Regions from separate parts of the Lachnospira sp. CLA-JM-H23 genome, predicted to be linked through region 1. Evidence: predicted binding sites of a transcription regulator. Region 1 holds the regulator's gene; the other holds the start of a gene.
The links. Region 1 encodes HrcA, which represses chaperone genes, less so after heat shock. Its sites were predicted from a motif close to TGTTAGCACTCNNNNNNNNNGAGTGCTAACA; they were not measured.
Positions count from the first base shown of each region.

Region 2: a site for HrcA is predicted at 2,764-2,794, ahead of WMO42_RS07025 (co-chaperone GroES). Genes of this name have one in related genera too.

Region 1 is NZ_JBBMET010000005.1:157,438-173,068, reverse strand. It holds gene WMO42_RS08200 (dicarboxylate/amino acid:cation symporter) at 1-707, shown strand, start outside; gene WMO42_RS08195 (bifunctional 4-hydroxy-2-oxoglutarate aldolase/2-dehydro-3-deoxy-phosphogluconate aldolase) at 842-1,483, opposite strand; gene dnaJ (molecular chaperone DnaJ) at 1,613-2,743, opposite strand; gene dnaK (molecular chaperone DnaK) at 2,937-4,817, opposite strand; gene grpE (nucleotide exchange factor GrpE) at 5,008-5,649, opposite strand; gene hrcA (heat-inducible transcriptional repressor HrcA) at 5,667-6,767, opposite strand; gene thrC (threonine synthase) at 7,173-8,660, opposite strand; gene WMO42_RS08165 (hypothetical protein) at 9,039-9,866, shown strand; gene leuD (3-isopropylmalate dehydratase small subunit) at 10,840-11,325, opposite strand; gene leuC (3-isopropylmalate dehydratase large subunit) at 11,417-12,682, opposite strand; gene WMO42_RS08150 (S66 peptidase family protein) at 12,880-13,935, opposite strand; gene WMO42_RS08145 (adaptor protein MecA) at 13,951-14,733, opposite strand; gene WMO42_RS08140 (hypothetical protein) at 14,802-15,631, opposite strand, start outside.
Region 2 is NZ_JBBMET010000004.1:198,584-214,214, reverse strand. It holds gene WMO42_RS07040 (DUF6062 family protein) at 1-249, shown strand, start outside; gene WMO42_RS07035 (transglutaminase domain-containing protein) at 502-1,599, opposite strand; gene WMO42_RS07030 (DNA glycosylase) at 1,796-2,674, shown strand; gene WMO42_RS07025 (co-chaperone GroES) at 2,850-3,137, shown strand; gene groL (chaperonin GroEL) at 3,233-4,858, shown strand; gene WMO42_RS07015 (MATE family efflux transporter) at 5,067-6,419, shown strand; gene WMO42_RS07010 (toll/interleukin-1 receptor domain-containing protein) at 6,527-8,353, shown strand; gene WMO42_RS07005 (hypothetical protein) at 8,384-8,896, shown strand; gene guaB (IMP dehydrogenase) at 9,075-10,535, shown strand; gene WMO42_RS06995 (chemotaxis protein CheX) at 10,880-11,464, shown strand; gene WMO42_RS06990 (response regulator) at 11,644-12,006, shown strand; gene truA (tRNA pseudouridine(38-40) synthase TruA) at 12,007-12,744, shown strand; gene argS (arginine--tRNA ligase) at 12,847-14,613, shown strand; gene WMO42_RS06975 (glycosyltransferase) at 14,630-15,631, shown strand, end outside.

The DNA of each region.
Region 1 (15,631 bases):
TGATGGAAATGACTATGGCAGTTATGAAGGCAGCTCCTATCGGTGTATTCTGCCTTATCGCAAGAACATTTGCTAATATTGGTTTTGACGCATTTGTTCCAATGCTTAAATATATGGGCTGCGTAATACTCGCACTTGCTATCCAGTGCTTCGTAGTATACCAGTTACTTTTATTTCTCTTTACAAGACTTAATCCATTTAAGTTTCTAAAGAAGTTCTTCCCAGTTATGAACTTCGCATTTACAACAGCTACATCAAATGCAACAATTCCGCTTTCAATCAACACACTTGATAAAAAGCTTGGTGTAAGCAAGAAAATATCATCTTTCACAATACCACTTGGTGCTACCGTTAATATGGACGGTACATCAATTATGCAGGGTGTTGCCGTAATATTCGTAGCACAGATATTTGGAATTACACTTTCTCCATCTGACCTTGTTACAGTAATTATAACAGCTACACTTGCTTCAATCGGAACAAGTGGTGTGCCATCTGTAGGTCTTATAACACTTGCAATGGTATTCCAGAGCGTAGGTGTTCCAACAGAAGGTATTGCCCTTATTATGGGTATTGACCGAATTCTTGATATGTTAAGAACAGCCGTTAATATCACTGGTGATGCTGTATGTACAACTATCGTTGCTAATCAGGAAGGCCTTGTCAATAAAGAAACCTTTAATTCTGATGTTACTGTAGATAACTAATTATCAATAAATATTTATTAATATTATGAGCAAAAGGGCTTCATATACCTGTCACACAGATATATGAAGCCCTTTTAAATAATATTATTCAATTGTCATCTTAGCGATAATCTGAATTATGTAGCCTGAACTAATTACTTAGAACGGATTTCCTTAACTAAAGCAACTGCCTCAGCTGTCATATCCTTAATCTTATCGAATTCTCCAGCCTTGATTAAGTCACCCTTAACCATCCAAGAACCACCACAGCAGAAGATCTTATCGCAAGATAAGAATTCTTCAAGGTTAGATGTATTGATACCACCTGTAGGCATAATTCTTACTGTTGTGTAAGCTGCACACATAGCCTTAATCATCTTAATTCCGCCTGCTGCTGTAGCTGGGAAGAATTTAACTCTTGTAAGACCTCTCTTAACTGCCTGAGCAAGTTCAGATGGTGTTACGATACCTGGCATTACAGGAATATTCTTAGAGATACAGTAATCAACGATTTCTGGATCAAAACCTGGGCTTACGATAACTGAAGCACCAGCTGCTACAGCTCTGTCAACCTGCTCTGTTGTAAGTACTGTACCTGCTGCAAGTACCATATCTGGATATGCTTCGTGCATAAGACGGATAGATTCCTCTGCTGCTTCTGTACGGAATGTAACTTCTGCACATGGAAGACCACCTTCTACTAATGCCTTAGCTAATGGAAGTGCGTCCTTTGTATCATTCAATACTACTACTGGAATTACTCCAAGTTCTTCAAACTTATCTGCTATATTACTCATTATAATAATAGCCCCTTTCTTTTAATTATTCGACTGATACTTCTCAGTGTCTTTGATTATATCATAATTCTTTAAAAACAACAATGAAATGATATATTTCGTTTGTATTTTTATAAGAACTTTATGCATTTATTTAAAGAAGCCCTTCTTCTTTGGATGTTTGTGTTCCTCTCCTGTAAGTGTCTTATCATATTCCATAAGTGCTTCTTTCTGTTCATTATTAAGCTTTGTAGGAATATCAACAATAAGTGTAATATAATGATCTCCTCTTGTCTGAGGATTTCTTAATGTTGGCATACCTTTACCTCTGAGCCTTACTCTTGTGCCAGAAGCTGTTCCCGGCTTAACTTCATATATAACTTCACCATCAACAGTCTTTACCTTGACTTCTCCGCCAAGAACTGCTGTAGGATAGCTTATTACAACATCTGAGAAAATGTTATATCCATCTCTCTCAAATGCTGGATCTGCTGATATCATTACAGCTACTAATAAATCTCCTCTTGGACCACCATTAGTACCTGGCTCGCCCTTGCCCTGAATACGGACACACTGTCCATTATCAATACCAGCAGGTATATTAACTTCAATTGTCTTCTTGCTGCTTATATAACCTGTTCCATAGCAGTCTGGACACTTTTCTTTAACAATCTTACCTGTTCCGTGACAATCTGGGCAAGGCTGTACGCTTCTCATCATTCCAAGGAATGACTGCTGTGTTACTGTTACCTGTCCACGTCCGCCACATTTCTTACAAGTTTCAGGACTTGTTCCCGGCTTTGCACCTGTTCCGTGACACTTAGAACATTCATCCTTAAGTGTTACATCTATCTTCTTCTTAGTTCCTGTAACTGACTCAGCAAATGTAATTCTTACATTAACTCTTATATCTGCACCACGTCTTGGTCCGTTGCTGTTACGTCTGCTGCTTGAACCGCCTCCGAACATACCACCGAATATATCACCAAATATATCGCCCATATCACCGAAGTCAAAATCAAAGCCGCCACCGCCAGCTCCACCTGCACCGCCTTCAAATGCTGCGTGTCCGAACTGGTCATACTGTCTTCTCTTATCTGCATCACTAAGAACTGCATATGCTTCTGATGCTTCCTTAAACTTAGCCTCAGCCTCTTTATCTCCCGGATTCATATCAGGGTGATACTTCTTAGCTAACTGTCTATATGCTCTTTTAATTGCTGCATCATCTGCGTCCTTAGGCACACCAAGGACCTCATAATAATCTCTCTTTTCTGCCATATAGGTTCCGCCTTTCTATACCCGAAAGGAGTCAGGTACCCTGATACGAGTCCTGACTTCCTTTCTGATTTCATCTATAATTGTCAAGTCTTAAGAAGTCTTTATATAACTCCATAATTAATCATTGTTAATTACATTAACTCTGATATTATAACCTTCAATAATCATAGACCACATCATATATATTACTTAATTATACTTCCTTGTAGTCACCATCTACAACATCATCACCATAAGGTGCGCTTCCCTGTGCATTATCAGCACCTGCGCCAGCTCCCATATCAGGACCAGCACCGGCTGTGCCTGCACCCTGAGTTGCTTCATACATCTTAGCAAAGAGGTTCTGTGCTGATGTCATAAGCTTTTCTTTAGCTGCCTTAATCTCATCAACCTGAGCATCTGTCATATTCTCAGCATCTGTTGATTCAACAAGTGACTTAAGTGCGTTAAGGTCTGCCTCAACATTTGCCTTGTCGTTAGCATCAAGCTTGTCGCCAGCTTCATCAAGAGCCTTCTGTGTCTGGAATACCATAGAGTCAGCTTCGTTACGAACTTCGATAGCTTCCTTACGCTTCTTATCCTGAGCTTCGAACTCAGCAGCTTCCTTAACAGCCTTATCGATATCTTCATCAGACATATTAGAACCAGCTGTTATTGTAATATGCTGCTCCTTGCCTGTTCCAAGATCCTTAGCAGATACATTAACGATACCATTAGCATCGATATCAAATGTAACTTCAATCTGTGGAACGCCTCTTCTTGCTGGAGGTATACCATCAAGTCTGAACTGTCCAAGTGACTTGTTATCCTTGGCAAACTGTCTTTCACCCTGTACTACGTTGATATCAACGGCTGTCTGGTTATCAGCAGCTGTGGAGAATATCTGGCTCTTCTTTGTAGGAATAGTTGTATTTCTCTCGATAAGTCTTGTAGCAATACCACCCATTGTCTCAATTGAAAGTGAAAGTGGTGTTACATCAAGAAGAAGGATATCACCAGCACCGGCATCACCAGCAAGCTTACCACCCTGAATAGAAGCACCGATAGCAACACATTCATCTGGGTTAAGTGACTTGTTAGGTTCGTGACCTGTTAACTGCTTTACTTTATCCTGTACAGCTGGAATTCTTGTAGAACCACCAACTAATAATACCTTTGAAAGTTCTGAAGCTGTAAGACCTGCATCTGAAAGTGCGTTCTTAACTGGCTCAGCTGTCTTTTCTACTAAGTCGTGTGTAAGTTCATCGAACTTAGCTCTTGTAAGTGTCATATCAAAATGCTTTGGACCTTCTGCTGTTGCTGTGATGTATGGAAGGTTGATGTTAGTCTGCATAGCACTTGATAATTCCTTCTTAGCCTGCTCAGCAGCAACCTTTAATCTCTGAAGTGCCATTGTATCTGTAGAAAGATCTACGCCTTCCTTAGCCTTGAAGTCATCTAACATATACTGTGTAATAGCATTATCAAAATCATCACCACCAAGTCTGTTGTTACCAGCAGTAGCAAGAACTTCGATTACACCATCACCGATTTCAATGATAGATACATCGAATGTACCACCACCAAGGTCATATACCATAATCTTCTGCTCGTGTTCATTATCAAGACCATAAGCTAAAGCAGCAGCTGTAGGCTCGTTGATAATTCTCTTAACATCAAGACCTGCAATCTTACCAGCATCCTTAGTTGCCTGTCTCTGTGCATCATTGAAGTAAGCTGGAACTGTGATAACAGCTTCTGAAACTGTCTCACCAAGATAGCTCTCAGCATCAGCCTTTAACTTCTGAAGAATCATAGCTGATATTTCCTGTGGTGTGTACTTCTTACCATCAATATCAACCTTGTAATCTGTACCCATATGTCTCTTGATTGAAGAAATTGTCTTATCAGCATTAGTAACTGCCTGACGCTTAGCAGGATCACCTACTAATCTTTCTCCGTTCTTTGTAAATGCAACTATTGATGGAGTAGTTCTGATACCTTCTGTGTTAGTAATAACAACTGGCTTACCACCTTCCATAACAGCTACGCATGAATTAGTTGTACCTAAATCTATACCAATAATCTTGCTCATAATTATCTTCCTTTCTATGTCTTATATAGACATACTGTTTAATAATATCAATTCTATTTGTTACAAGTGTGTGTATTGTTCTGATAAGCCCTAAGCCTGTAAACGAATTCTTTCTATATCACAACTACCCACATACTTTACTTCTGGTAAAAGCTCATACCATTATACATCAACTAAATATTCTGATGTATTAGTTAGCAACCTTTACCATACTGTGGCGGATAACCACATCTCTATATGTGTAACCCTTCTCGAACTCTTCAACGATAATATTCTCGCCCTGAGAGTCATCTTCCACGTGCATAACTGCATTATGAAATTCAGGATTAAACTCTGAACCAACTGCCTCGATTGGCTTAACCTGTAAGTCTTCAAGCATCTTAATTGTCTGCTTGTAAACCATATCCATACCTTTGGCAAATGGTGTTTGTAACTCTTCCTCTGTCACTGACTTAAAGCCGCGTTCAAAATTATCTACTATCGGAAGAAGTTTCTTTACTACATCCGAAGCTCCCATCTCGAACATTGCTGACTTTTCTTTGTCAGTACGCTTTCTGTAGTTGTCAAACTCAGCCATCTGACGCTTCAAACGATCTTGTAAATCCTCAATCACAGCGTCCTTCTGGTCCTTTTTATTATTTATATCAACTGTTTCCTCCGCTCCTTGCGCATCACTTGCGTTGTCAGATTTCTCTGCCTTCACATCTGCGTCAGACGAGCCCTGAGCTTCTACAGTATCAGCGTCTTTATCTGTATCTGATGTAACATCTGTATCATTAATATTAACATCTGCTTCATCAACATTATTAATGTTATTATCTTTCTTAGACACCTTATCTCCTCACCTTTCTATGATTTCTTGAATACATCATCCAACTGCGTCCTCATATTCTTCAAGGTTTCCACAACCTTTTCATAATCCATACGCTTTGGACCAATAATACCAATTGTACCCTTCATTCCATCCTGTAATTCATATGTTGCTGTTACAACGCTACAGTCTTTCATAGATTCAATCGGTGTTTCATTTCCTATATATACCTGAATACCATTGTTGGAACTACTATCCTGTTCATCAACACTATTGTCATCATCAACAACAAGATCTGACAGGCTCTGCTTTTCCTCCAAGGCATATATAAGCTCACTGGCTTTGGTTGAATCACTAAGTTCTGGATACTTGAATATGTTGGTTGCACCGCTTGTATATATCTTTAAATCATCTGCGCTGCTTATTGTATCAACAATCGCATCAAGAACTTCTTTGACAAGATTAATATGTTCTCCTGCCTGATTTTCCATCTTTGAAACAATGCTCAAATTCATCTGTTCAAGAGTAAGCCCTGTAAGTGTTGTATTAATAAGAATGTTAAGCTTTAACAAATTCTCCTGTGACAAATCCTCGCTTACTGTTATCACCTTATTCCTTATAAGATTGCCTTCCATAACTATTACGGCTAATATCTTATTGGCTTCAAGCTGTGATAACTGAACGAACTTAAGCTTATTGCCTGTTACCTTAGGTGTCGTTACCATAGTTGCATAATTAGTATCTTTGGCAAGAACCTTGGCAACATTCTGAAGAAGCTCTTCTACCTTTTCAACCTTCTCACCTAACATATCCTTCATTGAACTTAATTCCTGTTCTTTAACAGCAACCTCGTTCTCTCTGTTGGTTATGTTCTGTTCTTTCTCAGACATCATATCGTCTACATATAATCTGTAGCCTTTATCTGTAGGAATTCTTCCTGCTGATGTATGTGGCTGAACTATATACCCAAGCTCTTCCAGGTCTGCCATCTCATTCCTTATTGTCGCGGAACTAAGCTTCATGTCTGTGAACTTAGATATCGTTCTTGAACCAACTGGCTCGCCTGTTTCTAAGTAGTTCTTAATGATTGCTTTAAGTATCTTTACTTTACGCTCATCAAGCTGTTCATCAAGCCCCATGACATACCTCCTTTTCTTTGTTGTTAGCACTCAATAATTAGGAGTGCTAATATCAACATAATTAAGGTATCACTTTGCAAGGGTGATGTCAACAATTAATTTAATTTTTTGTATAAATAAATTATAAACTTTATTAAGTGTTTGGAGAAGGGGGTGGGGCTTCGGGCACCAGAAAGCTGATTGGGTATTTCTAAGACTTTCCTTTTGTTGTGGTTATGAGGGACGCAAACGCTCAGACGCAACGTCCTGTTGCGTATTCGCTCCATCGCACATCCGTGTGCGATAATTCTATCAGAATTTCCTATTACATAAAAAACTGCTGTGTAAATCTGGGGCTTTGCCTGATTTACACAGCAGTTTTATTGAGGTTAAAATTATTCTTAATAGAAATTACTTAGGATTAGATTATATTCCTAAGAATTTCTTTACTTCATTGGTCATCTCGCTTACTTCACATACTGTGTTGTGGAGGACTGGAGCTGTTCTGATTTCTTCGATAGCGTTAGGAACTTTTACTTTAGCAAGTTCGCTTAACTTATCTACAAGTTCAAAGTCACCCATTGAAGCATACTTAGGGTCGATTGCTTCCATTACGCTTCTTGTAAACTTGTATGGGCTTGCTGTTGAAGCTATAACTGTCTTAGTTTCGTCCTTAGTGTCTGCCTTGTACTTGTTATAAACTGTAGCAGCTACTGCTGTATGTGTATCTATAACATATCCACAAGTTTCATATAAATCCTTTATAGTAGCAGCATCTTCCGCCTCTGTAGCATAGTTGCCATAGAAATCTGAAAGCTGTGCTTTCATATCAGCAGTAATCTCATACTTACCTGTTTCTTTAAGTGAAGCCATAAGCTCGCTGTTCTTCTCAGCACTGTTGCCTGCTATTCTATAGATAAGTCTTTCAAGGTTGCTTGAGATAAGAATATCCATAGATGGTGATGTTGTAAGAACGAAATCTCTGTTTCTGTCATACTCACCCGTTGTAAAGAAATCGTATAACACCTTATTCTCATTAGAAGCACATATAAGCTTATTAATAGGAAGTCCCATATTCTTAGCATAAAATGCAGCAAGGATATTACCAAAGTTACCTGTAGGAACTACTGCATTAATCTTTTCACCTGCCTTGATTTCTCCGTTAGCAAGAAGTCTTGCATATGCATATACATAGTATACAATCTGTGGAACAAGACGTCCTATATTGATTGAGTTAGCTGATGAGAACTGGAAGCCGGCATTGTTCATAACCTTTTCAAGTTCCTTATCACCAAATATATTCTTAACACCTGTCTGTGCATCATCAAAGTTACCCTTAATTCCAATTACGTGAGTATTAGCACCCTTCTGTGTAACCATCTGCTTTTCCTGAATAGGGCTTACACCGTTCTTAGGATAGAATACAACAATTCTTGTTCCTGGAACATCTGCAAAACCTGCAAGAGCTGCTTTACCTGTATCTCCTGATGTTGCTGTAAGTATTACTATTTCATTTTTAACATCATTCTTCTTAGCTGATGTTGTAAGTAAGTGTGGTAATATAGATAAAGCCATATCCTTAAATGCAATAGTTGCACCATGGAATAATTCTAAGAAATATGCACCCTCTGCCTTAACTAATGGTGCAATCTCTTCAGTATCAAACTTAGAATCATAAGCTTTGTCAATACAGTTCTTTAACTCTTCTTCTGTAAAGTCATCAAGCATAAGCTTCATAACTTCATAAGCAACTTCCTTATAAGACATCTTTGAAAGTTCTTCTAAGCTCTTATCTAATGAAGGAATAGATTCTGGTACGAATAATCCACCATCTGGAGCAAGTCCCTTTAATATAGCCTGTGAGGCTGTTACTCTTACACTATCATCCCTTGTACTTCTGTAAAATAAACTCATCTCTTATTCCACCTTCTTATTTTATTGGGGTGAATCACAGTCAATCTGATGCATAACCGTCTCCCACATACATATGTACCTGCCAGAACAACATCTGGTAAATGGAACAGCTTTATCATCACTAACCGGATTCCTGTTAAAAATGCTTTAAACAGAAACCATTATACAACAGGAATGATACGAAAAACAATAGGTATATTGAATTATTACTAATTTTATCATATAATTTATAGGATTGATAAATATTAGACAATTTCCGGCTGACAGTAATATATACAATATTATTAAGATAGCAATGTATTTATTATAAAATCAAATTAACATATCACTAATATATGATAGCATAATAATCAAGATACGTTAAAGGAGAACCACAACTTGGCTAAAGGTGTTTACAAGACCAATAAAAAAGACGGCTCTGTATATTACAGGGTTTCAATAACATATAAGAATAAACATATAAGTATCGGAAGTTATGATGATGAAAATACAGCCTCACAGGTTTACTGTACTGCTTGCGATATACTTTTTAAGCCTGATATATATTATGTTAATATTGACCTTCATACTTCATCATACGCCGAATGTCATATTGATTTTCCTTATTCTAAGTTCATAAGTCTTATTAATTTCCGCGACAATGGCATATATATTAAGACACCCATATACCTGTGCAACAAGGCATTTTTGTATTTTCTTGAACCCGGGAATACTCTTATATTTTCCATTGATGACCTTTTCTATTATTCACACCACACAATTATGTGCCGCGGCGGTTATTATTTTGTAAATGATTATGGTATGCAGACAAGCATTTTATCAAGATTTGGAATACGCAGTCATTCCGTTAAAGGAAAAGATTACATTTTCAGGAATAATGACGAACACGATTTCAGATATGAAAATGTGTGTGTAGTCAATAAATATAATGGCGTGAGCCAGATTGTAAAAAACGGACGTATAATGTTCCAGAGCAGAATTCACATTAATGGTGATTTTATAATAGGGACTTATGGGACGGAATATGAGGCAGCTATTGCTTATAATAAGGTAGCTGATATGTTAGAGCCTGTATTTCCGGTAAATTATACAAGGAATTATATTGAGGATATATCGCATATTACTTATGCGGCTGCTTATAATAGTGTGAAGATTTCTAAGAGGGTGATTGAGTATGTTAAGTGGCTGGCGGAGAAAGTGAAATAATTGACAATTGGTTGGTTATAAATTCAATTGACAACAGATAGCTTTTAATTGACAACGGATAGCTTTTAATTGACAACGGATAGCTTTTAATTGACAACGGACGCGGGCGGAATAGCCAATATATCAACATCAGGCACGCTCCCGCTACTCTCAAACGCAGCGGATACTAAGGCGGTAAAGGACACCGCCTAAGTACCGGCGTTTTCAAAGCACCTGACTTTTGATATATTGGCTATTCCGCCCGCTGGGTGTCTATTCATTTAAAGGGTATTTGTCTTATTCACTTGGCTTCTTAATAGATAACAGATATAGCAGATATAACAAAATTACATTGTAATTATTTCAACTGGTGTAATTGTGTTATATCTGTTATTTTTATTCCTATATTCTATATTGCAATACTATATTATAACCAGCTAATCTGTGCAATCTACCTACTGTGAACTACAATCGCCAGCAATTAACTATCCCCTTCAGCCTAGAATGTCAGAACTCAATCCATACAGAATATATTCTATAATCTATATTCCCACGACTACACCTATACCCGCCCAACATACAATGTGCAACGGGCTCTTGTCACTAAACTATATGCATCTATCTTATGGGCAAATACATATCATAGGACATACAGATTGCTCTTACCACTAAACAATCTACATCTATCTTCTGCCAGCCAGATATGCTTACAGAGCTTGCAAAACACTTTTACTAAACAATCTACATCTATCTTCTGCCAGCACACAGAAATACAACGAAATAGCGGCTATATATCGTTAATCAGGTACTTTGAAAACGCCGGTACTTAGGTGCTGTCCTTTAGCACCTTAGTATCCGCTGCGTTTGAGAGTAGCGGGAGCGTGCCTGATGTTGATATATAGCCGCTATTTTGTTGTATTTCGTCCGTCTGCCACAAAGCTCAATAGAATTAGAATTATTGTCCATTAAGCAGCACCGGTGTGTAATGCATTTTTTATTTATTATTGATATAATTCACAAGTCCCTCAGCCTTTATGATTTTCTGCATAAATTCTGGGAATGCCTGTCCCTGGAATGTCTGTCCTGTTGTCTTATCTGTGATAACGCCGCTGTCAAAGTCGATAGCTACATCATCGCCTGCATTGATAGCCTTAGCTGCTTCTGGACACTCTATAATAGGAAGTCCGATGTTAATTGAATTTCTGTAGAATATTCTCGCAAATGTCTCTGCAATAACACAGCTTACACCTGCTGCCTTAATAGCTATAGGTGCGTGCTCTCTTGATGAACCACATCCAAAGTTCTTATTAGCAACAATTATGTCGCCTTTATTAACATTTTTCACAAAATCCTTATCGATATCTTCCATACAGTGAGTAGCAAGCTCTGCTGGGTCTGAAGAATTAAGATATCTTGCAGGAATAATAACGTCTGTATCTACATTATCGCCGAATTTAAAAACTCTTCCTTCTGCTTTCATATACTCCTCATTTCCTGTGTATTCGTACACATTTATAATTCATAATAATTATGTATCTTCTAAATATATTCAGTGTGCTGATTACAATATATTATAAACCAAGGTCAGATGGCTGGCTTATCTTGCCTGTAACTGCACTTGCTGCTGCAACAGCAGGGCTTGCAAGATATATTTCTGAATCAACGTGTCCCATACGTCCAACAAAGTTTCTGTTAGTTGTTGATACACATCTCTCGCCTTCTGCAAGGATACCCATATATCCACCAAGACATGGTCCGCAGGTTGGTGTGCTGACAACTGCTCCTGCTTTAATAAATGTCTGTACAAGACCTTCTTCTATAGCCTGCATATATATTTTCTGTGTAGCTGGGATAACGATTACTCTTAAGCCCTTTGCTACCTTTCTGCCTTCTAATATCTTAGCGGCACATCTTAAATCATCAATACGTCCATTAGTACATGAACCGATAACTACCTGATCAATCTTGATATCATCTATAGAATCAACTGTGTGTGTATTCTCTGGAAGATGTGGGAATGCTACTGTTGACTTAATTGTGCTAAGGTCAATATCAATCACCTGATCGTATTCTGCATCGTCATCTGCTGTATATTCAACAAATGGTCTCTTAGAATGTTCCTTCATATACTCTCTTGCAAGATCATCAACAGGGAATATTCCGTTCTTTCCACCTGCCTCTATAGCCATATTGGCAATAGTAAATCTATCATCCATAGTAAGTGTAGATACTCCCGGACCAGCAAATTCCATAGACTTATAAAGAGCTCCGTCAACACCTATCATTCCGATAATATGAAGAATCACATCTTTACCGCTTACCCAAGGGTTAAGCTTTCCTGTAAGATTGAACTTAATAGCTGATGGTACTTTAAACCAGGCCTTACCTGTTGCCATACCTGCTGCCATATCTGTTGAACCTACACCAGTTGAGAATGCACCAAGTGCACCATATGTACATGTATGTGAATCAGCACCGATAATAACATCGCCAGCTACTGTAAGTCCCTGCTCTGGTAAAAGAGCGTGCTCAATACCCATCTGTCCTACTTCAAAGTAGTTAGTAATATCATGCTTTGCTGCGAATTCTCTTACACATTTGCAGTGCTCTGCTGACTTAATATCCTTATTAGGCACAAAATGATCTGGAACAAGTGCAATCTTATCCTTATCAAATACTGTCTTAACAGTCATCTTATCCATTTCATGAATGGCAACTGGAGATGTAATATCATTACCAAGTACGAGGTCTAAGTCCGCCTCAATTAATTGTCCTGCTTTAACTTCAGAAAGACCTGCGTGAGCCGCAAGAATCTTCTGTGTCATTGTCATTCCCATTATAAATCCTCCTTTATCCGCGAAGTATATACTTATATATTTAACGCTTAATCTTATTTATTTTACAGTATATTCCATACATTTGCAAGATATCTGAATTCTATACGTTTTTATGTTTTATAAGCATAAAATTTTTACATATTTCATCATATCTGGTACATTTTACACTTTTCATCATAATATATACATTTTATATATTACTTTAACTCATATGAAAAATGTATATTATCATCTTTAACAGAAACTTCTGCATATGCACCGCTTATTACAGGCATTGCTGGTGGAAGATGCCCCAGATCTGCATCCATAATTACCGGAACATTGTATCTTCCTGCTGTTTTAATAATAGCACTGTACTGGTCAAGTCCCATCATTTCCTGTCCATATACAAGTGGCCTTCCAATTACAAATGCCTTAACATTCTCAAACCAGCCAGCATTGTCCATCTGCCACATAGCCCTTCTTATTGAAAATACATTAAGGTCGCAGCTTTCAAGAAACCATATAATGCCATCATCGCTGTATTTACTATTAAATTCCTTAACTTTGTCGTATTTAGTTCCTAAAAGGTTGACAAGGCAGTCCATACATCCGCCTATAAGCCTGCCTGATGCCTTTATATTATTAAAGCTTTCTGAACTATTATCAAGCTTCTTATCTCCTATATAAGCTGTAAGCACCTTTTTCTCAGTAAGGTTATACGCTGGCGTGGGATTGTCCTCTGTCTTTAAAGACTCCTTTTCCCACATATCATAACCACTTATATTAAGCTTTTCTCCCGTCAGCACGCCGATTGCATCAAGCTGGGAATTATGAAGCTTGTCTACACCAAATGCCGCCGCACAAGGTCCATATACGCTTGCAGTATCAGCTATTGTATTAAGCAGAAATGTAAAATTCGTATTGTCTGAATATCCCATAAACCACTTAGGTTCTGCTTTAACAATCTTATCCCAGTCAACATAACCAAGAATTTCACACATAAGCTCACCTCCGCCGCATGATATTAATGCATCAGACTTGTCAGATGTGTACATATCAGTAAGCTCCTGTCCACAAAGCTCTGGCGTATTGCTTATTCCTATTCCATTTGCCTCATATACATTAGGACCATTAACTATTCCATAACCTAGATTTTTAAATCTCTCCTGTGCCTTTTTAAAACCTGTAATATAAGGCTCCGTTGCACAGCCAAATGATGGTGCAACGAAGCCTATATTTCCATTACAGGCAAGAAAATGCGGATACCTCATATTCTTCTCCCTTAATTATAAATACTTCTTAACTTTATTAATCGCGTTGGCTTTTATAACCGCCTCACAATTCTCCTTAACCCATATAACTCTCTGCTCTTTCTCTGAGTCAAGGCGTGCATACTCGCTTATAACATTACATATTGAGTTATAGCGTTCCCTGGCACATCTTCCCTTCTCAAGCACAAGATAATACCGGTTGTCCTTCTTATATATTCCATTGGCAACTCCCCATACCTTAGGGCATACCATACACATATCTTCAAAGTCCTCAAAGCTGTCAAGAATATATACGCCATAGCCTACAGTCACAACATCACTGACCTTTGGCTTATTATCTTTCGCTTTCTTAGCTTCTTTTATAAATTTCTCTGCCTCAGGTATGTCTTTCATCTGGTCAAATATATCCTTCAACTTATCAAATGCAGCGAACTCCGGAGCTTTAAGATCCTCACCGCCATTCTTTATAACATTACTCTCACTCTTTGACCTGTCACCTAAAGCTTTTGCAGCTCTCTCGCCTGCCTGCTTTAACATATTACCAAAATCTTCCTTTCCTGATGATACAGTAAGAAGGATTGAATGGTCTGGCTGTGGTGCAAGCTGTAATGACATAACGCCGCCACCAAGTTCAACTCCTATATTCTTATGTGCTTCGTCCATAATAACTTCCAACAGATTATGTATCTTTTCTGTGTCATTTCTAAAGAAATCATCAAGTGTTATATTATTATATTCAAGATCCTCTTCGTATAACAGGCATTGAAACTTGTCTTCATTTATCTTCTTAAATTCCATAAATTACCATTCCCATCTAGTCTATATATAATTCAACATTTTAATAATAACATATCTGTCAATATTAATCACGCTAATTTATGCAAAATCTGTCTTACAAGTTTATCCATCATTCTCTCAATATATACATCTTCGCCTTTCACCTCACATCGGAAGCTCTTATCACCCCTGTATATATTGGCTGCAATAACAGCATTTTTACCATTAAATGATACAATCACCTTTGCATCATCTACCATTCCGTAAGACTTAATCCGCCCTATTAATGCACTTTCAATATCTATTATCTTTATAGTCTGCTCATCGCTTGCCTTACCTATAATACTGCATATTTCCTCATCATCAGCAGTAAGTATTGCAGACACTGCCTCCCCTGTATCCGGTATATATATATTATTCTCCACATAATTATAATCACAGCCTCTTATGTGGTTGAGCCTTAACATTCTTATATTATCGCTTCCTGCAAATACCCCATCACACTCATTTTCCATAAGCATATCAATGCAGTCCTCTATTGTATCTAAAAGCTGGCAACTGGTATTATCATAAATGTATCTGCACCTTTTAAGCTTATCGTAATTGTCCGTATAAAGCTTTACTTTATTATCTGTATCAGCACTTCTTCGTTTCTTCTTAGTTATAAGCACAGCCCTTGTGTCCCGCCTTTTTGTTATTGCACTAAGTGTGACACCTTGTTTTAATATTTCAGACATATCATTAGCAAAAAGTTCATTAAGACCTGTAACTCCCACATCTATATAACCTGCTGATATTGCATCAGATACAGCTACTGACCACGGCACAACATCATTCATATTACATAATACATTTTCAGGCACCCCTGCTATTCCTGATGTATTAAAATGCCTGCCACCGCCTATATCAAACTTAGTAA
Region 2 (15,631 bases), on a different contig from region 1:
AAAGGCTTTTGTACCAGCCATTATGGACTTTTGATGAAAAGGGCGAGCGGCAAGCTTTCAGGAGCACAGTATACAGAATTCACAGAGCTTATCACTAAGCTTTATATAGATAATATGAAGAGAGTAAGAGATGATGTAGCCTGGTTTATTAATAAATTTGATCACAAATATGCCAATGAGCCATGGAAAAATGCTAAAGACTCACTTGTAAGAGCAACATTAAAAGATACAGGAGTTAATATCCAATAACATAATAATGTGTTATTTTCCGAAGAAGATAAGTTCATTATGGTATAATGAGCACAAAAGTGCTCATCTTAAAAGTTCCTTATGGAACTTTATATGTGTAGAAAAGCCGCACAAGATTTATGGTATGATATATACATTATATTAAGAAATTAATTGATATTAATAAAAGCTGATTACCCTCATTAATAAAAATGGAGATAATCAGCTTTTTGTTGATATATAAATGTAATAATTATTACATTTATATATCAATTAATAGGTAAATGTAACAGAATATAACGTGTAATTAACACGATCAATATTCTTATAAGAATAGGATAACTGCTGTCCGGTTCTTGATATTGCCTCTTTAAGATCTGCATTATAAGTTGTAGTGAATTCAATATGTGCAGTTTTATTTTTAACTGTTGAATATATGAGTTTATTTAGTTGGTTGACATTGCTTATTAAAGGTAGTTTTTTGTATCTGCAGTAGGAATATTTTGCACCACATTTTTCATAAGCGGAGTAACGGCTTCTGTCCCAAGTATGGTCGAGTGCCATATCGTCAGCACTGATATTAAAATATGAGTGGTCGATATAATCAGATGATGAGCCAACAGGGTCATCCCACGTTACATCAACGTGATACCAGTGATTATCAAGGTTGACAACATTCCATATGTGCTGCTGTCCGCCAGCCTCTCCTGAAATCGTTGCATTTTCTATTCCAAGCATATCTAACAATGTCTTAAAACATTCAGTATAGCCGCTACATACGGCAATTCCGTTGATTAATGCACTGTAGGCGTTGTAGGAAGAGTCGCCGGTATCAACATAATTGATGTTATCAACGAGATAATCGTGTATGGCAATCTCTTTTTCTATATCAGATTGATTTGGCGAAATAATCTCTTCAAGTATTTTGGTATATTTGTCATAAAGCACAAGCTGGCGTTCATTAAGATTATATGTTGACTCACTTCTGTAAGCTTTAATAATTGCAAAATTGTCCCAACATTCATAAGTTATCCGCACATTGAAACCATTTTTAATGCGCCTGTATTCACATCTTAACTGTTCTATGCCGTTAATTAATGAAAGCCATTTGTTGGCATCAATTAACTCCTCATCAGTAATGAATAATTCGCAGACATTATTATCACTATCCATACTTGCAATTATAGCCTGCACAATCTCCTCCGTTGTATCTGCGGACTGGGAAAATGCAGCCTTAGGTATTGTCATAGCTGAATTGGAAGACATATTAAACGATATTGGAATTGTACAGCCTGTCAATGCGACAGATAAAAGCACAAGTGTGAGTATAACGCAGACACGCTTATGGATAGGCTTATATAAATTTTTCATATATGTTAATAAATCTTTCTATAATAATTTAGGTTTATTACTTTGTTAAATTAAATGTAATTTGGTATTATTACATTATATATTATAATTATATTACATTATAAAATAATACACAACTGCTAGATATATGGATATTTATGGCAGTCTGATGATAAATATACCGTGCATTTTATTTTGTACAGGGAGGAGAATTAATATGAGCGATTATATTATTAACAAACCTGATGATTTTGAATTGAATGAAACACTTGAATGTGGACAGTGCTTCCATTTTAATAAGCTTGATGAAAATGATTATGTCCTTACAGCATTTGGACATATGTTACATATAATACAGACTGAAAAAGAAATTGTATTTTATGATACTGATGAGAAGCTGTATATGGATTTGTGGAGAAATTATTTCGACATAGACAGGAATTATGGTCTTATAAAGGAAAGGCTTTTAAAGAAAGATGATAAGCTTAAGGAAGCAATTGAGGCAATGTCAGGTGTCAGAATTCTTAATCAGGAATTTTTTGAGACACTTATTTCATTTATTATATCGCAGAACAAACAGATACCACATATAAAGAAGATTGTTGCAGATATTTCTGCAAAGTATGGCGATTATGCGGGTGAGGTGAAAGGTGTACCTATGTATACATTTCCTGATGTAAGGAAGTTAGCCAAAGCAGAAGTAGAGGATTTGAAGGAATTAAAGACAGGCTTTAGAGCACCTTACATATATGATGCCGTAAAATGTGTCGGCGAGGGAAAAATTAGCTATGATGAGCTTATTGCACTGGATAGTGAGCAGGGCATTGAGAAAATGTGTCAGATAAAAGGGGTTGGCAACAAGGTCGCAAGCTGTGTAAGCCTTTTTGCATTGGGTAAAAGGGACAGCTTTCCTATTGATGTGTGGATAAAAAGAATAATGGAATATCTGTATTTTGACGGAAATGATACTTCCAAAGATGTTATAGCTACATTTGCTAAGGAAAGATTTGGCGAGCTTGGCGGATATGCACAGCAGTATCTTTTCTATTATGGAAAGACCGTCAAGATGGGTGTCGCTAATAAGAATAAAAAATAAAAAAAGTATAATCAAAATGTTAAATCATTAATATATTTAGAAATAGCTGTTGACAAATTATTAGCCGGGTGCTATCTTAATTTTATTGAAATTAGCACTCGGTTGAAATGAGTGCTAACAAGCAAAAAACAAATTGCTGCCATATACATTTCAGACAGCGGAATGGAGGATATATATGAAATTAGTACCATTAGGAGACAGAGTTGTAATTAAAGCATTAGTTGCAGAAGAAACTACAAAGTCAGGTATCGTATTACCAGGACAGGCAAAGGAGAAACCATCTCAGGCAGAGGTAGTTGCAGTTGGACCTGGCGGGGTTGTTGATGGCAAGGAAGTTACAATGCAGGTTAAGCCTGGTGATAAGGTAATATATTCTAAGTATGCTGGAACAGAAGTTAAGCTTGATGATGAAGAATACATCGTTGTAAAGCAGAATGATATTCTTGCGGTAATCGAGGACTAATCAGATACAGCCAGTTTACTGGCGGATATATGAAAAGTGATAGTTAGTTGATATCAGATATATTTTTATTACAGATAATAATGGAGGTAATAGCAATGGCAAAGGAAATTAAGTACGGAATTGAAGCAAGAAAAGCTCTTGAAGAGGGTGTTAATAAATTAGCTAATACTGTAAGGGTTACAATCGGACCAAAGGGACGTAACGTAGTTCTTGATAAATCATATGGTGCACCACTTATCACTAACGATGGTGTTACAATCGCTAAGGATATCGAACTTGAAGATGCATTTGAGAATATGGGTGCCCAGCTTGTAAAGGAAGTTGCTACTAAGACTAATGATGTAGCAGGTGATGGTACAACAACAGCTACAGTTCTTGCACAGGCTATGGTTAATGCAGGTATGAAGAACTTAGCAGCAGGTGCTAACCCAATCATCTTAAGAAAAGGTATGAAGAAGGCTACTGATTGTGCAGTTGAAGCTATTGCACATATGAGCGAGAAGGTTACAGGAAAAGACCAGATTGCAAAGGTTGCATCTATCTCAGCTGGTGATGAAGAAGTAGGTCAGATGGTAGCTGATGCTATGGAAAAGGTTTCTAATGATGGTGTTATCACAATCGAAGAATCTAAGACAATGAAGACAGAACTTGATCTTGTAGAAGGTATGCAGTTCGATAGAGGATATATTTCAGCATATATGGCAACGGATATGGATAAGATGGAAGCTAACCTTGATAACCCATATATCCTTATCACAGATAAGAAGATTTCTAATATTCAGGAAATCTTACCAGTTCTTGAACAGATAGTCCAGAGCGGTGCTAAGCTTCTTATCATTGCAGAAGATGTTGAAGGTGAAGCTCTTACGACACTTATCGTTAATAAGTTAAGAGGTACATTCAATGTTGTAGCTGTCAAAGCACCTGGATATGGTGACAGACGTAAGGAAATGCTTAAGGATATCGCTATTCTTACAGGTGGTCAGGTTATTTCAGAAGAACTTGGCCTTGAACTTAAGGATACAACAATGGATATGCTTGGTAGAGCTAAGTCAGTTAAGGTTCAGAAAGAAAATACAGTTATCGTTGACGGCGAAGGTGCTAAGGAAGATATCGAAGCAAGAGTTGCACAGATTCGTGCACAGCTTGAAGAAACAACATCTGACTTTGATAAGGAAAAGTTACAGGAAAGACTTGCTAAGCTTGCAGGCGGCGTAGCTGTTATCAGAGTTGGTGCTGCAACAGAAACAGAGATGAAGGAAGCTAAGCTTCGTATGGAAGATGCCCTTAATGCAACAAGAGCTGCTGTAGAAGAAGGCGTTATCTCAGGTGGTGGTTCTGCTTATATCCACGCTTCTAAGAAGGTTGCAGAACTTGCTGCTACACTCAGTGGTGATGAGAAGACAGGTGCAGAGATTATTCTTAAGGCACTTGAAGCTCCTTTATACCACATTGCTCACAATGCAGGTCTTGAAGGTGCAGTTATCATCAACAAAGTAAGAGAGTCAGAAGTAGGAACAGGTTACGATGCTCTTAATGATGAATACGTTAATATGATTGATGCTGGTATTCTTGACCCAGCTAAGGTTACAAGAAGTGCATTACAGAATGCTACAAGTGTAGCTTCAACACTCCTTACAACAGAGTCAGTTGTAGCTGATATCAAAGAAGATACACCAGCAATGCCAGCAGGAGCTGCCGGTATGGGCGGAATGATGTAATAAGTAATAATTTGCTATACATCAGCAAGTTGATAAAATAAATTTAACACTTACATCATATTAAAAAAGTCCCTTTGTTTATGTTTTATATTCATAAACAAGGGGGCTTTTTGTTGTGCAATATAAAAGGAATGTGTTATGCTATCAAGGTTATTAAGTGAATTGCAGCAGATTGAGCTGATTCATATATGTCAGGAGAGCTTGGTTTATGTTTTTTAGTAGAAGAAAGAATGATGATTTGTCAGAAAAGCTGGTTAAACTGGTTGTTCCGATAGCGATACAGCAGTTTATGTTGGCACTTGTAAGTGCCACAGATGCGGTTATGCTGGGATTTGTGGACCAGACCTCGTTGTCTGCAGCTTCACTTGCCGGACAGATACAGTTTGTGCTTAATCTGTTTATAGCAGGGATAACAGCAGGCTCAGGAATAATGATTTCACAGTACTGGGGAAAGAAGGACATAAAAGCTATTGAAAAGGTCATGCCGGTGGCTTTATATGCTAATCTGCTGTCAGGCGGCATATTCACTATTCTTGCGCTTCTCATACCTGAGGGACTTATAAGGATATTCACTAACGAACCGGAGCTTATTGCAAGCGGTACACTATATATCAGGGCGGTAGCCTTATCTTATGTGCTGTGTGCAGTATCGCAGGTATATCTGATTCTTCTTAAGAATACAGGAAGGGCGGCTCAAAGCTCTGTTATCAGCTCATCAGCAGTTGCTGTTAATATAGTCTGCAATGCTGTCCTTATATTTGGACTACTTGGTATGCCACGTCTTGGCATACGTGGAGCGGCTTATGCAACTGTAATATCGAGAGTGATAGAGCTTGTATGGGCATATATTGTAGTTAACAAAGACAGGATTGCCGCTTTGGAATGGAAAGGAATTATTCATACAGATAAAGCACTGACAAGAGATTTCTGGTATTACACAACACCTGTGCTATGTGCCTCCTTAGTGTGGGGCATTGCATTTGTATTATACTCAGTTATACTTGGACATATGGGAAGTGATGCTGTTGCAGCGAATTCCATAGCCAGTATAGTAAAGAGCATGGTGCAGTGCGTTATAAGGGGTGTTAGTGCCGGGGCAGGAATTATTATAGGTAATCTTCTAGGAGCAGGTAAGCTTGATAAAGCCAGGAAATATGGTGGAAGAATTACAAGACTGTCAATAGCCATTGGGATAATAACAGGTCTGCTTCTTATCGTTGTAGCTCCGGTTGTATCGCGTGCAGCCCCTATGTCAGATACAGCGAAGGGGTATCTTGGCTTTATGCTGATAGTCCTCGGCATTAATCTGATGGGGCAGTCGGTGAATACAACTGTTCTGGATGGGATATTCTGTGCCGGAGGTGATGCAAAGTTTGATATGAAGGGGAATATTGGTGCAATGTGGTGCTTTGCGGTTCCGCTTGGCTTTATAGCAGCATTTGTATTCAATGCACCAGTCTGGCTTGTATATATCATAATAAGCCTGGATGAGCTGGTAAAGCTCCCGGCAGTATATATACATTATAAGAAGTATATCTGGGTAAGAAATATTACAAGATAAAACATTAGTGAAAAATACCGGGGATAGTTGTTTCTATTTAAAAAAGTTATTGGATATGTTATAATACTTCTATATTGGATTTTAATTGTCACGCAGGAGGAATGGTGATGGCTGATATTGATGAGCTTAAAAAGAAACTTGAAGATGGATGGATAAAGGGTGAACCTTATGTATTTGTAAGTTATGCAAGTAAGGATAAAGAGAAGGTTTATGAATTTGTATATGAACTTAGAAAACGTGGAATTAATGTATATATAGATATAGAACTTCAGGAGAATATTTCTAAGAACTGGTTACAGAATATTAAGGAGCGTTTATATGATGTTGATTGTGTTGCTATGATTTCATTTCTTAGTCTTAACTATTTCCGTAGTTATGCCTGCCTTATAGAACAGCTTGTAACACGTTCAGAGGATTTAAAGATGGAAAAAGGCAAGTATCTTGAGAATTTTTATATTGCATTGGATGATAATATGTCTACAATACAAAAAATGGAAGATGCAGTGTATAATAATACAGTTGCAAAAGAAAGTCAGAGTATGGCAATAAAGATGGTTCCAGAGGAAGTAAATGTCCTTAAAGATGTTATGGAAGATAATATTGCAGTAAAGAGCAAGTTAAAGAAAGATGTCAGGTCAACTATAGATGGTCTGAATACAGCACATAGAGTTGCGATAAGTATGCTAAGTTATATTTTTAAAGAGTCAAGCTATAGTATTCAGAAATATGGAACAGCTGGTGATTGTGCACAGTTAATGTATAACAATTTTACTAATGACAAGAATGACAAAATTAATATTGATGTATTAGAAGAACTCAAAAAAAAGTACAACAATGCCTCATCATCTGCCACAACTACATCATCTACAGCAAGTCAGAGCAGTGCTTCTGCACCAGCCGTTAAGAATAATACTACAGAAGTTGACATTGAGAATAATAGAACTTCTGATAATATTCAGAGTACAGAGTATAGCAATGTGGCAAATAATAATGATACAAATAGCGATGAAATAAACAGCAATGATATTATTGGCGATGAAAACAACACAGCAATAGACAGCGTTGCTACAGATGACCTTGCCACATCAACAGACAACATCAACACAACTGATAACAGCAGGACAAGACAGGCTACAAGTACAGGTGATATCAGATTTACGCTTTATGGCAAGGAGTATGAGCTTAATCAGTCAGATATGATGCTTACATTTTTTGCACACGTTCTTAATAAACATCAGGATATTGTGGACGAACTTCCTTCGTATAATGGGATGAACTGCGTATCTGATGTTGATTACAGTCTTCCAGAGAATCGTAAGGCAGATATGCCTACATATTTCAGAAGTTGTGAATTCTTTGAATTCGCTAATGGAAGCCATATATGCGTTGGAACATCATATTCAGTAGTAGACAAGTTAAAGAAAATGGCACTTCTGCTTAATATATGTGGTGAAAGCCCAGAGATATTCAGCTCAGAACAGGTTGAACTTCCAGCGGTAAAGGTCAGAGGTGGTTCTTCTGCTGGCGGCAAGGGAAGTGGAGCACTTGTGAAATTCAGCGTATATGGTAATGAATACGCGCAGAACCAGACAGATATGCTTGGAACAATATGCAGTTCTGTTATAGCTAAGCACCCAGACAAGTTAGAGGAAGCAGCAGATGCTTTATTATGTATTGATGTTAAAGATTATACAGATGTTGCTAAAGAAGACAGACCAGTATATTTCTCATTAATGAACAGATATGAAGTAAATGGTACAGCTTATAGTGTTGGTGGAAGCTTCGGAATGAAAGAAAAGCTTAAAATGATTGCTAAATTACTTATAATGTGCGACGAAAGCAAGGATATAATTGATATAGAAGACTATGAGATACCAGATGTAAAGGTTAAGGCGGCTGCAGGCACTAAGAAGAAAATTAATTACTTTGATTAATTGGAAGTATTACAAGATAGGAGTAGTTTTATGTTTGATGTAGCAGTAGAACAGATAGTAAAGGTAAAACCGCCTAAGACAGCAGTTGTTTATAAGGCATTGCTTATAATAGGTTGTATTGTGGCGGCTACAACCATACCACAGACAAGAACATTTGGAATAATTGTGCTTGCATTATTTGCGGTGATGACATTTTTGGTATTCCAGTATTATAATGCAGAGCTTGAGTATTCGATAGTGGATGATACGCTTACGATTGATAGGATTATGGCAAAATCAGCAAGAAAAAGATGTGGTGTGTATACACTTTCAAGAGCAAAGCTTGTGGCAAGAGCTGATTCGCAGGATGCACTCCGTATGAACCATATGGACGTTAAGACTTATGATTATTCAGTTGGTGCAAGCAACCACGATTCGGTTGTCATATATGCTTATAATGAACATAACGAACTGGTCAGGGTATTTGTATATCCTGATGAACGTATTCTTCACAGCATACAAAATGTTGTTGAAAAAGATGTGTTTAAAGTTATTGACTTTTAAAAAATGCTCTGATACAATTCTAATATTATAAACAAAAGGAATATGATAGAACGTTTATCAGATTTCTCCACACAGAAATGTCCGAATTAAGTATTCGGATTTTTTTGTACCAAGAATTGCGTTATTATGCGCATATAACTTAATTATTTTATTCACAGGAAAGCGAGGACAAAGGAAAATGGGTACAATTATTGGTGAGGGCATTACATTTGACGATGTGTTATTAGTTCCACAGTATTCAGAAGTAACACCTAATATGATCGATTTAACAACTAATCTTACAAAGAATATTAAGCTTAATATTCCTTTGATGAGTGCAGGTATGGACACAGTTACTGAACATAGAATGGCAATCGCTATGGCAAGACAGGGTGGTATAGGTATTATCCACAAGAATATGTCAGTTGAGCAGCAGGCAGAGGAAGTTGATAAGGTAAAAAGATCAGAGAATGGAGTAATTACAGATCCATTTTTCTTACATCCAGATAATACATTACAGGAAGCTAACGAACTTATGGGTAAGTTCAGAATTTCTGGTGTTCCTATCACAGATGATGATAGAAAGCTTGTTGGTATTATTACTAACAGAGATCTTAAATTTGAAGAAGATTTCTCAAGACCAATTAAGGAATGTATGACAAGCGAGAATCTTGTAACAGCTCCAGTTGGAATTACTCTTGAAGAGGCTAAGAAGATCCTTGGCAAGGCAAGAAAAGAAAAGCTTCCAATCGTTGATGATGAATTCAAGTTAAGAGGGCTTATTACAATAAAGGATATTGAGAAGTCTATTAAGTATCCTGCATCTGCACATGATTCACAGGGAAGACTTCTTGCAGGTGCTGCAGTTGGTATTACAGCCAATGTTATGGATAGAGTTCAGGCTCTTGTTGATGCAAGTGTTGACTGTATTGTAATTGATTCAGCACATGGTCACTCTAAGAATATTATTACAACATTAAAGAATATCAAGTCAGCATTCCCTGATTTACAGGTAATCGCTGGTAACATTGCTACAGGTGCAGCTGCTAAGGCACTTTGCGAAGCTGGTGTAGATGCAGTTAAGGTTGGTATAGGACCTGGTTCTATCTGTACAACAAGAGTTGTTGCTGGTATTGGTGTACCTCAGGTAACAGCAGTTATGGATGCTTATGCAGAAGCTAAGAAGTTCGGTATTCCAGTTATCGCTGATGGTGGTATCAAGTTCTCAGGTGATATTGTTAAGGCTATTGCTGCCGGTGGTAGTGTATGTATGCTCGGAAGTCTTCTTGCAGGCTGTGATGAAGCTCCTGGTTCATTTGAGTTATTCCAGGGCAGAAAGTATAAGGTTTATAGAGGTATGGGTTCTATTGCAGCTATGGAGAATGGAAGCAAGGACAGATACTTCCAGACAGGTGCTAAGAAGCTTGTTCCAGAAGGTGTTGAAGGACGTGTTGCATATAAGGGACTTGTTGAAGATACAATATTCCAGCTTATGGGAGGTCTTCGTTCAGGTATGGGTTATTGTGGAGCACCTACAATTCCATTGCTTCAGGAGACAGGTAAGTTTATTAAGATGTCATCTGCTGCATTAAGAGAGAGTCATCCACACGATATTCATATCACTAAGGAAGCCCCTAACTACTCAGTAGAGAACGCTTAATATAAAGCTGTTATTATAAACAGATTAGAATAATAGATATTTAATCAACCCCGGCATTAATTAATTTTAATGCTGGGGTTGTTTGTGCGTCAATTTTAGTGTATTATCTTTGGGATATTAAATGTGAAATATGCACAAGTTGTATATGATAAATGTGGCAAATTGAATAAACTGTCTAAACAATTAAACTGATAAGCATTTATAAGTGAAAATAAAATCCGATAATAAGTGTTTATAAGTGAAAATTGATGTTGCTAATATATGTTTTCTTGATGTATAATAATCTTACAGTAAAATTGTATGAATAATGTATTTATAGAAGGTTATGCACAAGGAGAAGAGGTATGCAGGATAAGATGATTAACAAGTATATTGCTAAGAATCATTCTGGATCTGTATTTACTGACAATGAATTGCAGGTTATCAAGGATGGTAATATAGATGATATGGTTACAACATTTCTTGATATGAATACAGAATATTATAATAAGCAGATGCAGAGTGTTTTAAAGGTATTTACACAGTTTATGAGCACTGAGATTGAACTTGAGAGAATAATATATCAGAAGGAATTTGATGGCAAATTTGTTGGCTGTCAGATTATGGACGGAGATATAGATGTATTCTTAGGGATAGCAGGTGAAGATGCTGACCTTCTTTGCGTTGCATCTACATTTTCCCAGGAAGATATGAATAAGTTTGATGCTGATGCTTATGATGCAATATGCGAGCTTATTAATATTATTAATGGTGCATATGCGACTAAGCTCAGTTATGAAGAGATAGAGGTGTCTTTACACCCACCAGTATTTTATCAGGATACACAGATTAAAGCGGATAATGGAATGTATGTAGTTACATTTAATATGAAAGGACATAGATTTAATCTGCTTATGGTTGCAGATGATAAAGTTAAGCTTAATGTATAAAAATATATGTACATAGTTAAGGCGTATTACAGAAGCTGAAGTTGTTAATAATCATCAGTCAATTATTTGTTAGTTGATGAATTGTTATAGATATATTGCATTTGCAGTTGATTACAGATACTAAATGCTTCTGCACAAGCCGGGTGGTTAATTATAGACATATGGAACGGAGGAATATTATGGCGAAGATTTTGATAGTAGATGATTCTAAGACTTCAAGAAAGTTCTTAAGAAATATGCTTGAACAGGCTGGACACGAGATTGTTGCAGAGGCTGTTAACGGAGCAGAAGGCGTTGAAAAGTTCAGAATATACAGACCGGATATAACAACTATGGACATTACAATGCCGGTTCTTGGCGGAATAGATGCAGTTAAGGATATTATAGAGATAGACCCTGATGCCAAGATTATTATGGTAACAGCGGCAGGACAGAAGGCTAATATGATAGAGGCTCTTAAGAAAGGAGCGGCTGATTTTATACAGAAGCCTTTTGATATGGACGTGATTGTTAATACAATTGAAAAGGTTATGGAAGAATAGATGTACAATTATAGATTACAACTTCAATATGATGGTGGGAGATATGACGGCTGGGTCAGAATGGGCAAGGACTCCAATTCTAACACTATAGAATGTAAGATTAAAGAGATAATTCAGAAGATGACAGGTGAAGATATTGATATATATGTTGGATGCAGAACAGAAAAAGGTGTTCATGCACTTAATCAGACAGCTAATTTCAAGCTTAATGATAAGTACCAGCCTGTAGAGGTTAAGAATTACCTTAACAGATATCTTCCAAGGGATATAGCTGTTAATCGCGTGGAATTAGTAGATGAAAGATTTCATAGCCAGCTTAATGCGAGGGAGAAGACATATGTATACAAGATAGATATGGCTAATGTAGCGAATGTATTTACAAGAAAGTATGCTTATCATACATTTGATATTCCGGATATTAAGGCTATGAAGCAGGCAGCTTTTTATATGATTGGAAAGCATGATTTTAAAGCATTTACTACTGCGAAGAAGAGCAAGTCTACAGTAAGGGATATCAAAGATGTAGAGATAACTACAGATGGAGACAGTTGTGAGATAAGAATAACAGCAGATGATTTCCTTCATAATATGGCAAGATATATGATTGGTATGCTTCTTGATGTAGGAAGCGGACTTAAGAAGGTGGAAGATGTAGAGAATATTATGGCTGGCAAGGATGTTGTTATGTCACTTCCAGCTGAGAGCTATGGACTTTTCCTTGAAAGTGTTTTATACTAAATAGATGATTTTATTAAAGAATCTCGGATTTCGGGATTCTTTTCTTGTTACTTTATAATAATATATTTTATGAAGCAGAATTTAACAGGAATGGAGAATATAATGAAGACCATAATTGAACTTATGACAGATGAATTTAAGAAAGCATTTGCAGAATGTGGATATTCAGAAGAATACGCAAGAATTACTATATCTAACAGACCTGACTTATGCGAATTCCAGTGCAATGGCGCGATGGCAGCAGCTAAGACTTATAAAAAAGCTCCATTTGTTATTGCAGATGAGATAGTTGCAAAGCTTACATCTAATGGTATGTTTGACACAATTGAAAGTGTTAAGCCAGGATTTATCAATATAAAGGTAAGTGCTGGATATCTTTCAGATTATCTTAATAAGATGTCAGAAGATGATAAGTACGGATATGAGAACAGCGAGGAAGCTAAGACTGTAATAGTGGATTATGGTGGAGCTAATGCAGCTAAGCCATTACATGTAGGACATTTAAGATCTGCTGTAATTGGTGAGAGTGTTAAGAGAATTAACAGATACGCAGGCAACAATACAATAGGTGATGTACACCTTGGAGACTGGGGACTTCAGATGGGTCTTATCATAGAGGAGTTAAGGGACAGAAAGCCTGAACTTCCATATTTTGATGAGGCGTATACAGGAGAGTATCCAAGTGAACCCCCATTTACGATATCAGAGCTTGAACAGATATATCCGGCGGCAAGTGCTAAGTCTAAGGAAGATGAAGAATTCGCTAAGAGAGCACACGAATCCACACTTAAGCTTCAGAGCGGGGACAGAGCATGCACAGCAATATGGAAGCATATTATGAATGTTTCCAAGAAGGATTTAAAGAAGAATTATGATAATCTTAATGTATCATTTGACTTATGGAAGGGTGAAAGTGATGCACAGCCATATATTAAAGATATGGTTGATAAGATGGTTGAAGATGGAATTGCCTATGAAAGCCAGGGAGCTACAGTAGTAGATATTGCAGAGCCAACAGATACTAAGGAACTTCCTCCTTGCATAGTAAGAAAGTCAGACGGTGCGGCACTTTATGCTACATCAGATCTTGCAACTATTGTTGAGAGAGAGAAGTTATATAAGCCGGATACATACATTTATCTCGCTGATAAAAGACAGGAGCTTCATTTTACTCAGGTATTCAGAACAGCTAAGAAGGCTGGAATTGTAAGACCAGATGCAGATATGAGATTTGTTGGTTTTGGTACTATGAATGGAAAGGATGGCAAGCCATTTAAGACACGTTCAGGTGGTGTTATGCGTCTTGAACATCTTATATCTGATATTAATGAAGTTATTCTTAATAAGATTAAAGAGAACCGTTCAATGACGGATGAAGAAGCTGATAAGATATCTAAGATTGTGGGTCTTGCTGCACTTAAGTATGGTGATTTATCTAATCAGGCATCTAAAGATTATGTATTTGATGTAGATAGATTTGCTTCATTTGAAGGTAATACAGGTCCTTATATTTTGTATACAATAGTAAGAATAAAGTCTATTCTTGCAAAGTATAAGGAAACAGGCGTAAGTGTTGGTAATCTTACAATACTGCCTTCAAAAGAACAGTCAGAGAAGGCTTTATCACTTGCACTTATTAAGTTCTCAGATGTTATAGATGGAGCATACAAGGATAATGCACCTCACAAGATATGCCAGTATATATATGAGGTTTCTAACTCATTTAACGGATTTTATCATAACACAAAGATTCTTGCAGAAGAGGATAAGAAACAGCAGGAAAGCTATATTGCATTAATCACACTTACTAAAGAGATACTTGAAACTTGTATTGATTTATTAGGTATACAGTGTCCTGACAGAATGTAGAGATTGGAGATATTATATGAAGTTATTATCATTTGCAATTCCATGTTATAATTCAGCAGCATATATGGAAAAATGTATCAAATCATGCCTTGCAGGTGGTGACGATGTAGAGATAATAATTGTTGATGATGGTTCAACAAAAGATGATACATTAAAGATTGCCAAGGAATATGAAGCAAAATATCCTAACATAGTCAAGGCTGTACATCAGGAGAATGGTGGACATGGACAGGCTGTTAATACAGGTCTTGCCAATGCCACAGGGATGTTCTTTAAGGTTGTAGACAGCGATGACTGGGTTGATGTTAAAAGCTATAAGAAGATATTAACTAAGCTTAAGAGCTTTGTTGAGGAAGATGACCTCCCAGATATGCTTATTGCGAATTATGTATATGAAAAGGTTGGTGCTAAGAGAAAGAAAGTCATTCACTATGAGAATGCACTTCCAGTTGACAGAATGTTTGGATGGAATGAGATGGGACATTTCAAGGTAGACCAGTATATTCTTATGCACTCAGTAATATACAGAACACAGCTTATAAAGGAATTCGGTCTGAAGCTTCCTGAGCATACATTTTATGTAGATAATATATTTGTATTTGAGCCATTGCCGGTTGTTCAGAAAATGTACTATATGAATGTTAATTTCTACAGATATTTTATTGGAAGGGAAGACCAGTCAGTTAATGAAACAGTTATGATTTCAAGAATTGACCAGCAGTTAAGAGTTACAAGACGTCTTATAGATTCATATCTTGGCAATAAGCCTGTCAATGAAAGATGCAGAAAGTATATGGTGACATATCTTAGAATTATGATGGAAGTATCATCAATATTTCTGATTATATCAGGCACAGATGAGAACCTTGTTAAGAAAAAGGAACTTTGGAAATATGTTAAGGATTCAGATTCCAAGCTCTATAAAGAGTTAAGATACAGCATACTTGGCAATACAGTTAATCTTCCGGGCAAAGTCGGCAGAGGAATATCTAAGACTGGTTATAAAGTAATGAATAAA